2 regions of the Desulforamulus hydrothermalis Lam5 genome follow, and region 1 is predicted to be linked to the other one. Evidence: riboswitches for the same ligand, from Rfam matches in the RefSeq annotation. Region 1 holds a riboswitch; the other holds the start of a gene.
The links. Region 1 has a riboswitch for S-adenosylmethionine ahead of DESHY_RS05510 (methionine ABC transporter ATP-binding protein). Riboswitches for the same ligand answer to the same signal wherever they lie in the genome.

Region 1 (5,087 bases):
TTACTAGATTACTAGGTTATTTTTTCCGATTCCCCGCAGTTTAATCTAATACCAAAACTTGCTGCAAGTTTTTTTAAATATACAAGCACTTTTTACAGAGGTTCGCCGTAGCATAGGGTAGAGCTATTTTTACCTGGGGAGGGATGTTCATTGTCGCCTGGCTTATTAACTTTGCTGGTGTTGTCGGTTATCAACGGTTTAATTATCCTGGTATCATATATCTCTTCGGGTAGTCTGCCGGATCCCCTCACGCCGGAAGAAGAAAAAGAGTTGCTGCTGAAAATGGCAAAAGGGGATAAACTGGCAAAAACAATATTAATTGAAAGAAACCTGCGTCTTGTGGCTAAGATTGCCAACAAGCTAAAGGATAACGGGGTGGATAAACAGGATTTGTTTCAGAGCGGAGTGATAGGGCTGATTAAGGCGGTAGAAAGCTTTGACATGTCCCGTTGCAAAAAATTTTCCACCTATGCCGGCGTTTGTATTCAAAATGAGATGCTTATGCTGTTGCGCAAACATAAGTATGAAAAAAACTGCATATCTATCTCCGAGCCTCTGGATTACGACAAAGACGGAACGGCGCTGGAACTGCAGGATACCCTGACGGCCCCGGACACACCGGTTGACGAGATGGTGGAAAAAAACATGGAAGTTGAAAAATTAGCCTGTGCACTGCAAAAACTATCGCCCAGGGAGCAATTGGTAATTAAACTGAGGTACGGACTTAACGGGGGCCATGAATTGACCCAGCGAGAAGTGGGCAAAAGGTTAGCCATTTCCAGGTCTTTTATTTCTCGCATAGAAAGCAGCTCCATCAACAAGTTGCATAAAGAGCTATCCAACCATTAAATAAGGCCCGCAAGGGCCTTTCAGAGTGTCGACGAACATTATCGGTGGTTTATGAACCCCTTTGGCGCCGGTCTGCGCACCGACAGGGGATCATAAAACCACCTCACTTTGTTTTACAACCTTTGTCTACAGTTTGAAAGGCCCGCATGGGGCCTTTATCTTAGAATACAGGCACGACAGCACCTTGATAAGTTTCCTCAATAAATTTCTTCACTTCGGGCGATTGTAAAGCCGCTGTCAACTTTTTAATTTCTTCGCGGTTTTCATCACCGCTGCGGACAGCCAGAATGTTGCCGTAAGTATCGGCAGCCTGGGACTTGGCATCTTCTGCTACCAGGGCATCGGCAGGGCTGAATTTAGCCTGGGTGGCAAAATTACCGTTAATAACAGCACCGGCCAGGTCTTCAATGGAACGGGGCAGCTGAGCGGCTTCCAGCTCAACCACTTCTACTTTCTTTTCCACAATGTCCCGGACAGTGGCGCTAATACCTACCCCTTCTTTTAACTTAAGCAGGCCGGCTTTTTCCAGCACTACCAGGGCACGGCCGCCGTTGGTGGGGTCATTGGGAATACCGATTTTATCACCGGTTTTAAACTCACTGACGGTTTTCACTTTTTTAGAGTATAAGCCCATGGGCTCAAAGTGAATTTTGGCGGTGTAGGTAAGGTTTAAACCCTTTTGCTTATTGAAATCTTCCAGGTAGGGCAGGTGTTGAAAGTAATTGGCGTCCAATTGTTTATCATGCAGGGCCAGGTTGGGTTGCACATAATCATTAAATTCCACAATCTCTAATTTAATGCCGTCTTTCTCCAACAGGGGTTGCACGACTTTTAGTATTTCCGCATGGGGTACCGGTGTGGCGCCAACTTTTATTACTTTGCCGGTTTGGTTTGCTTGCTGTTGGGCAGGTTCCTTTGATCCGCCGCAGCCGGTTAGCAGCAGTACCAGGCTGCTCAGACAGGCCACAATAAATACCAGTTTTTTCTTCATGTTCTTTTCCTCCTTTAATTTTTATTGAATTTATTGGCAAGTAAATTGCCCAAAGATTGAATAACCTGTACAAGAATTACTAAAACGATGACTGTGGTTACCATTACTACCGAATCAAATCGCATGTAACCGTACCTTACCGCCAGATCACCCAATCCGCCGCCGCCCACCACGCCGGCCATGGCTGAGTAGCCTATTACCGCAATAGTGGTGATGGTAGTGCCCAGGATAATGCCGGGCAAAGCCTCAGGCAGCAATACTTTCCATATAATTTGCCAGGTGGTGGCACCCATAGCCAGAGCAGCCTCAATAACCCCTTTGTTTATTTCTTTCAAGGAACTTTCCACCATTCTGGCCACAAAGGGGGCGGCTGCCACCGTTAAGGGGACAATGGCTGCCGTTGTACCGATGGTGGTACCCACCAGCAGCCTGGTAAAGGGAACCAGGGCCAGCAGCAGGATAATAAAGGGATATGAACGAAAAATATTGATAACCGTTCCCAGTATCCGGTTGACCACCAGGTTTTCTTTAATGTGGCCCTGGTCGGTGATTACCAGAATAATGCCCATGGGAATACCCAGCAGCGACGCAAAAATAACCGCCACCACCGTCATATACAGGGTTTCCCAGGTGGCCTTAATTAGCTCAGGCGAAATACCGGATAAGTGGACAAACAAATCATTCAACATTTTTTAACACCTCGATTCTTAAACCCTGCCGGCGCAAGTGTTGCAAAGCTAAGCGACAGTTATCCTGGGACCCCAGACATTCTATTATTAACATGCCAAAGGGGGTATCCTGGATTTGATTTATGTTGCCGTAGAGAATATTAATGTCTACAGCAAATTTTTTCACCAGTGTGGATATCACCGGTTCGGCAGCGGCATCCCCGATAAAAGATACCCGGATGATTTGTCCCCGCCCCCTTTGCAGCAGCGGTTTCTTAATATGTTCGGGAATATCGGTTTGAATAATGGTTTGCACAAAACGGCGGGTGGTCGGGTGTTGAGGCTGCGTAAAGACGTCAATAACCAGCCCTTCCTCAATAACTTTTCCCTGTTCCAGCACTGCCACCGAGTCACAAATTTCCGAGATCACTTTCATTTCGTGAGTAATCATTAAAATGGTGAGGTCCAGCCGGCGGTTAATGTCTTTTAACAGGGCCAGAATTGAATCTGTGGTGGCAGGGTCCAGGGCCGAAGTGGCTTCGTCACATAATAAAACGATGGGATCGTTGGCCAGTGCCCGGGCAATGCCCACCCTTTGTTTCTGCCCCCCGGAAAGCTGCGAGGGGTATGCGCCGGCCTTATCCGACAGGCCCACCAGACCCAACAGTTTGGTTACCTTTTCTTTGATCTGGGCTTTCGGCACACCGCTGATCTCCAAGGGAAAGGCCACATTCTCAAATACTGTCCGGGATGATAACAAATTAAAATGCTGAAATATCATACCGATTTTGCGGCGGGCTACCCTTAATTGAGTTTCGTTAAGAGAAGTTATTTCCTGACCGTTTACCTTGATACTGCCGGAGGTAGGTTGTTCCAGCATATTTACACAACGGATGAGGGTACTTTTACCCGCGCCGCTGTAGCCAATAATGCCGTAAATTTCCCCTTTGCGCACCCGCAGGTTAACGTGATCCAGGGCAGTAACCGCACCGGCAGCAGACCGATAAATTTTTGTCAAATCTTGAATTTGAATCACCGGCATCAACCTTCCTTGAAAAATTAAGGCCTCTTCTGACAGACCAGAAGAGGCCATAACATCTACGCCCTCTTCTTATCTTTCAGAAGAAAGAAAATCTTCTGCAGGAATTAGCACCTTTCTCGGATAACCAAGAAGGTTGCCGGGCTTCATAGGGCCAGTCCCTCAGCCGCTCTGGATAAGAAGGATATATTTATTGTTTAATTAAACAATGTAAATTCTAAGGCAGAAGTGTCAGTTTGTCAATCAAAATTTTAGACATTTTTATCATAAGCTCTTAATATTTACCACCATCAGAGATAAAATATGGTAAGAACAGCAACCAAATACGGGGAGGGTTTATGATGCAGTTTAATTTCCGTTGCCCCACCAGGATTTTTTTCGGGCAGCAGTGCATTGACAAATACAGCGGTGAGCTGGCACCCCTGGGGAAAAAAGCCTTAATTGTAACAGGCGGCAGCTCGTCACAAAGAAACGGTTCCCTGGCTGATATGCTGGCTGCTCTCAACCGGCAAGGCATCCAGGCGGAAGTTTTTCAAGAAGTTGAGCAAAACCCCGGTTTAGCTACGGTGTACCGGGGCGGGCAAAGGGCCCGGGAGATGGGGGCAGATTTTATTATCGGGATCGGTGGCGGCAGCCCCCTGGATGCCGCCAAGGCTGTGGCGGTGTTGGCGGTCAATCAGGTTAGCCGGCAGGAATTAATGGCCAGGCAGTGGACCAATGAGCCGCTCCCGGTGGTGGCGGTACCTACCACTGCCGGTACCGGCAGTGAAGTAACCCCTTATGCAATTCTTACGGTGGAATGGGCAGAAACCAAAATGTCCATTGCCGGTGAAAAATTATTTCCGGTGCTGGCTTTTTTGGATGCCCGCTATATGTTGAATTTACCTTGGGAGATTACGGTTAACACAGCGGTGGATGCTTTGTCTCACAGCGTGGAAGGTTTTATTAACCGGCGTGCCACGCCCCTTACCGACCTGCTGGCGTTGGAGAGTATTGCCATCCTGGGCAGGGTGTTAACCCGCTGCAAACCGGCTGATCTTTCGCTGGCAGAGCGGGAAGAACTGTTGTATGCTTCCCTGCTGGCCGGTTTGGTTATTGCCCAAACTGCTACCGGGGTGATCCATGCCCTGGGCTATCCGTTAACTTATTTTAAAGGTTTGCCCCACGGCTTAGCCAACGGTGTCATTATGAAAGCCTCTTTGGAGTTTATGGCCCAGGCAGCCCCGGAACGTGTGCAGCAGGTGGTTAAAGCCTTGGGATGCAGCAATTTATCGCAGGTGGGAGAGTTTTTAAATAAGATGTTGGCGCCGGTTGATTTCAGATTAACGGCAGAAGAGGCGGCTAAATTTGCCACCAAAACTTTGTCAGCCAAAAACCTGGCCAACTGCCCGGCGGCGCCGGCGGAACAGGATATTTATCAAATCTTGAAGGACAGCCGTTTGCTGTAATATATAAGCGGCCCGCTGCGGGCCGCTTAAACTTTAATATCCTTTCTTACGTCTTGCCGGTTGGTATACCAGTAAGTAAACCAGGCCACCAG
Region 2 (5,087 bases), on a different contig from region 1:
GGCGGAGGATCACTCCCATGCCCGCCGGCTGGCAGAAGGAATGGCCCGCCTGCCGGGCTTAAAGGTTGATCTTGCCCGGGTACAAACCAATATTGTGGTGGCAGAAGTGCCGGCACCCGGAACAGCTGCTCACTTGGTCAGCGAGTTGCACCGCCGGGGTATAAAATGTGCTGCTTTCGGGCCCGGCACCATTCGCTTGGTGACCCACAAGGATGTGTCCGCCGCGGACATTGACTATACGTTGCAAGTTATGGCGGAAATACTGGGCTAAAATAAAAACTCCTTCCAACCGGAAGGAGTCAGAGTGTCAAACATTAACGGTGGTTTGTGATCCCCTTATAGCTCCGGTCTACGCACCGACAGCACTATGATTCGCTCCGGTGGCCATGGGGCTCGTTTCAAACGGGCGGGGTCATCAAACCGCCTTGATTTTTCCTATTCGCCGGGTATTTCTATTTTGGCAATGGCTTCTGCGTGATGTTCTTCATCCCGGGCCATCCGCTCAAAAATAAAATGTTTATCGGCTTGCGCCTTAAATATTTCTGCCATTTGACGGTACATTTGAGCAGCGGCATTTTCCCGTTGGATCGCCACCGCCAGGACTTCTTTGGGTGTCATGGCCGGATCCAAGCTGCCGGCCTCCTCTAACCCGTCGAAGTAAACTTCCTCGTTAATTGGCTCACCGGACTTTAACCAGAGCAGATAATCCAGGTGTTCCTGCTCATCCTGGGCCAGTTTCGCCAGGATGTTGGCTGAAGCCGGGTTTTTAGCCCGACCTGCCATTTCTTTATAAAATTGGCAGCTGCTTTCTTCTGATTTTATGGCTACGTCTAAAATATCATTGATGGTTAAGCGCATCTTTTTCCCCCCTGCTGAATGTTTAAGGTTATTATAAGATGCCGGGCGCCGGGTTGACCATGACAAAAGTCTTACTAATGCCTTGCTTTGCTATTCTATTCCAGATTTAATTTGTGTGCAGAAAAAGGCATCAGATAACCACAGGTTTCACACAATGCCATGACCACCGGCAAACCTCGTTCCCGGTTGATGCCGTAAGTGCCGTCGGCCTGGCGCACCAGTTCATTAAGGGCAAAGATTTGCGGCTCTTTGTTTTGGCTGTCGTCCGACATAATCATTACCATCTCTGTATTGCAGAGGGGACAGATTGGTTTTTTCATAACTACACCACCTGTTTTTTATTCATTATACTACGAAAAATTCGCCATGTCAGAATATTGCCTGTTATTTTAAAACAGATCATGCCACTACATGGGTACTAGTTTTACCTGTCCCCAAGCTGCCAGTTTTTCCCCTTTGATCGCCACCGCCCCGGTCACCCCTGGCACTGACGCCGCAAAGTCCACCGCCTTTTGTACATCTGCCTCTTCTTGCACCAGATTGCCGGCTGCCGTGGCCACAGCATCCGCCAGCGGGGCGGAGGGTGCCAGAATAACCACGGCGTCCGACCTGCCGAAACTTAATGAATGACCTACGGTGCCGGAGGAGGTGCAAATGCCAAGCGGGGTTTGCCCCGGCTGGATAGCCAGAGCAATGCGGTGACTGAACGGTGACTGCCCGGCAAAAATACCTACTTTTCTGGGCCGGGTCGTCTTTATAAAAATATCGCCGCCGTTTTCCACAATAACATCCCGGGAATACCGGGTCAAAGCTTTCCCTGCCAGTTGGGCAAAGGCGCCGGCCACCGCCGCCATTGGTCCAACCCCGGCCAGGCGGGCCGCCTCAGCCATCTCCACCGCCAGGGACGGTGCCCCGGCGACGGTTGGGTGAGGCTGCAAGCTGGTTTGAAAAACCGGGTCCTGGCGGATATACAACTCCAGCAGCCGGCGCTCTTGATAAATTAATTCCTCCGTCCGGCGCACCAGCTCAGGTGAAAAGCGTTCCCGCCGTACGCCGATATCCAAATCGGTTTCTCGCACCATCACTTGAAAATGCACCAGGTCATGCTGGCGGTGCAGGGAACGGTAAGTACGTTCGGTGTAGGTCAAGTTAAATCCTTACCTCCATGGCCCGTACCGGGCAAACCTTTAAACACTGCAGACAAACCACACATTTGTCACCGTTAAAATGAACCTCCATGGCCGGGCGCTCCAGATACAGGGCACCCGCCGGGCAGTGTACCGTGCAGGCGCCGCAAGCGGTACAGCGGTCATGGATACGCACCACTTCCTGGGTTAAAGGATGCACCGTGATGCCCTGATCCCTTAAATACCGGATGCCTTCTTCGTACCTCGGCCCATCCAAATCTAACACCATGGTTCCCTCCAGGTGAGGGTTAATCTGGGCCTTGACAATATTAACCACCAAATCGTAATCCTTAACCAAATGATAAATTATCGGCTGGTCAGAGGTGGTGGAAGTAAACCTTAAAACAATTTTATGCGGTGCCATACAAGCCGCTCCTTTCCTGATTACTTACTTACTTGCCAAAACTTTGCCCGTTAATCCGGCAGCCGGTCCGGGCAGCAACTGCACCGGTTCACCCAACAAGAAGTCACCCTTTTCTATCCACTGTTTTAAAATATGGGCAATTTCCCGGGCTTTAGCATAACTGGAAAGGGGCGCCGTAGGCACTTCTTTGCCCTGCACGGTAATTTTGCCCGATTTTAACCGGGCATAGCTGACCAGACCCAGGTTGCCCGCCAACCGGTTAGGATAACCCTCGCTGTAATCCACCACCGGAGCATGCAGTTCTTCGTCCGACAGGGCTGCAAACCGTAAAATTTCTTCATTGAGAATAGGAATCGGCACACCCAATCCCACCGTCAGAGTGGCACCATAACCCTGGAAGCTGGTACCCCTGAGCCACTGGGGTTTCATTTGCTTAAGATCTCCCAGCACTGCCAGGGTGCCGCCGGCAGAACCGACAATGTTGCCGCTGTCGTCTTTAAGCCAGCCGGGGAAGTGCTGGGTTCCGTTCCAAACCACATAACCAATGCCGCCGCCCAGGAAAATCCGAGTGCCGATACCAATGGTGGCAAAGTTGGGATCCTTCATCAACGGACTCAACTGCCCCGAGGTAGAGTAGTTGGCATTGCCCAGCCGGGGCTTCAAGGTCCCCATGTAGGTATAAATGGTCTTATCGCTTAAATTGACGGCACAGTTGTAATTTTGATAGGCATTACGGGGATTAAATAAAATAGCTTCATTGATGTCGTTAATGGTGATGCTGGTTTCTATCTCCCGGCGGGGATAACAATCTGTGCCGTAAGATAAAGCCTCCAGTTTAATCGGCTTGCCGGCCACCAGATCTTCAATCACATGCCCCCCGCCATAACGGAATGTACCGGGATAGTTGTTGTTGGCCGGATCATCTTCAGGCAGCTCGGTGGCCCCAATGTAAGCATCCACCGCCGCAATACCGGTATAGGCAGGCACACCGTTCAGCCAAACTTTGCTCATGCGAATACGGGGCGACGAATGCCCGAAGTTTAAAAAAGCCCCCGAGGAACACATGGGACCAAAGGTTCCCGTAGTCACCACGTCAACTTGAGCGGCTGTTTTGGCCAAACCCTGTTCCCGCACGCGGCCAATAACTTCTTCCGCCGTCAGTACCACTGCTTTACCGGCTTTGATGCGTTCGTTAATTTCTTTGTAGGTGCGTTCAACGCCCATGAGGTCCTCCTTCCGTGCTCTTTTGCCCCGACATAAACAAAACCCCTTCTTAACAGAAGAGGTTTTGATACTTGCTTAATCGCAGCACACCTCTTATCTGCCAGAAGAAAATCTTCTGCAGGAATTAGCACCTGTCCGGAATGCCGGATGGTTGCCGGGTTTCATTGGGCCAGTCCCTCCACCTCTCGGGATAAGAGCACAAAAATTATTTTATTTTTTGATTATTAAGTTTAACAACCCACCCTTAAATTTGTCAACCTAATTTTTTTCTACCCGGTATAACATTTCAATAACACCGGGGCCTTTATCTTCGTGAAGTTTAAAAAACTGTGCCAGCTTTGCCAGCTCCTGCTGATCCATAATAATGCGGTAGCCGGTAGGAAATTTGACCCAGAAAACCTCTTGATTTTTCATATCGGTTACTTCCAGGCCGTTGCTTTGCAAATACTGCACATGCTGCTGCACTAACAAGCTGCTGCACCTCCGAAAATATAATCTTAAATAAGGCCTTTGTCTATAATTAAGGCGGTGTTTTGCACCACCTTACTGTATAACCGGAAACTTTTTCTCAAAATCTAATCATGACAAGGAGGTGATATTATGACCTTGCAAAACGAAACCAGACCGGACCTGCTGGCAACCGGAGTCAGCAGTTGGCCGTACCGGCCGGAGGAACCTGCCGAGGATATAAATGCCGATTATATGTACGACCGGTACACTCACAGTTAGCACCGACCCTAAAATGTTTATACTCGAATTAGCGCCCCATGGCAAGGCAGGAAAAAGGTTTTAGTATTTTAGTCGCATGTCGTTAGGACTAAAGTCCCGTTTGTCCGCTGCCGCATTTGCCCAAATCACAAACCCGGCGGCCAACAGCCAATACTACTGTTGGCCGCCGGGTATTTTATACGGCAGCGAAAGGTTATGAAAACAATTTACTGACCGAAAGATCCTCATGAATACGAATAATAGCTTCGCCCAGCAAGGGCGCTACAGATAAGACCTTGATTTTATCAATCATTTTTTCCGGCGGCAGCGGTATGGTGTTGGTAATTACCACTTCTTTAATCACCGATTCTTCCAACCGTTGTATGGCCGGACCGGACAATACGGCGTGAGTGCAGCAAACATATATCTCTTTGGCTCCCCGCTCCATCAGGGCGGCGGCACCTTTCGTAATGGTGCCGGCAGTATCAATAATATCGTCAATCATGATTACCGTTTTACCTTTAATATTGCCGATAATATTAGTAACCTCAGCGACGTTGGGCTCCGGACGCCGTTTATCAATAATGGCTAACGGCGAGCCGATGCGTTCGGCCAGATCCCTGGCCCGGGTAACCCCACCGATGTCCGGCGACACCACCACCACATCTTCCTGCAAGTTTTGCTGGAAATATTCAGCCAAGATAGGCACCGCCGGCAGGTGATCCACCGGAATGTCAAAAAAACCC

Region 2: linked by a shared signal. The riboswitch ahead of DESHY_RS08965 (homocysteine biosynthesis protein) and the one ahead of DESHY_RS05510 (methionine ABC transporter ATP-binding protein) in region 1 are both predicted to bind S-adenosylmethionine.

Annotation. Positions count from the first base shown of each region.
Region 1 is NZ_CAOS01000008.1:58,129-63,215, reverse strand. Features, by position in the region: gene sigK (RNA polymerase sporulation sigma factor SigK) at 151-849, shown strand; gene DESHY_RS05520 (MetQ/NlpA family ABC transporter substrate-binding protein) at 1,010-1,840, opposite strand; gene DESHY_RS05515 (methionine ABC transporter permease) at 1,855-2,529, opposite strand; gene DESHY_RS05510 (methionine ABC transporter ATP-binding protein) at 2,519-3,544, opposite strand; SAM riboswitch class I at 3,617-3,729, opposite strand; gene DESHY_RS05505 (iron-containing alcohol dehydrogenase family protein) at 3,889-4,995, shown strand; gene DESHY_RS05500 (OPT family oligopeptide transporter) at 5,022-5,087, opposite strand, start outside.
Region 2 is NZ_CAOS01000011.1:155,016-160,102, reverse strand. Features, by position in the region: gene ltaE (low-specificity L-threonine aldolase) at 1-271, shown strand, start outside; gene DESHY_RS08985 (ferritin-like domain-containing protein) at 436-858, opposite strand; gene DESHY_RS08980 (hypothetical protein) at 954-1,178, opposite strand; gene DESHY_RS08975 (UPF0280 family protein) at 1,266-2,006, opposite strand; gene DESHY_RS08970 (NIL domain-containing protein) at 2,008-2,409, opposite strand; gene DESHY_RS08965 (homocysteine biosynthesis protein) at 2,434-3,633, opposite strand; SAM riboswitch class I at 3,724-3,830, opposite strand; gene DESHY_RS08960 (hypothetical protein) at 3,892-4,098, opposite strand; gene DESHY_RS14740 (hypothetical protein) at 4,234-4,362, shown strand; gene DESHY_RS08955 (ribose-phosphate diphosphokinase) at 4,556-5,087, opposite strand, start outside.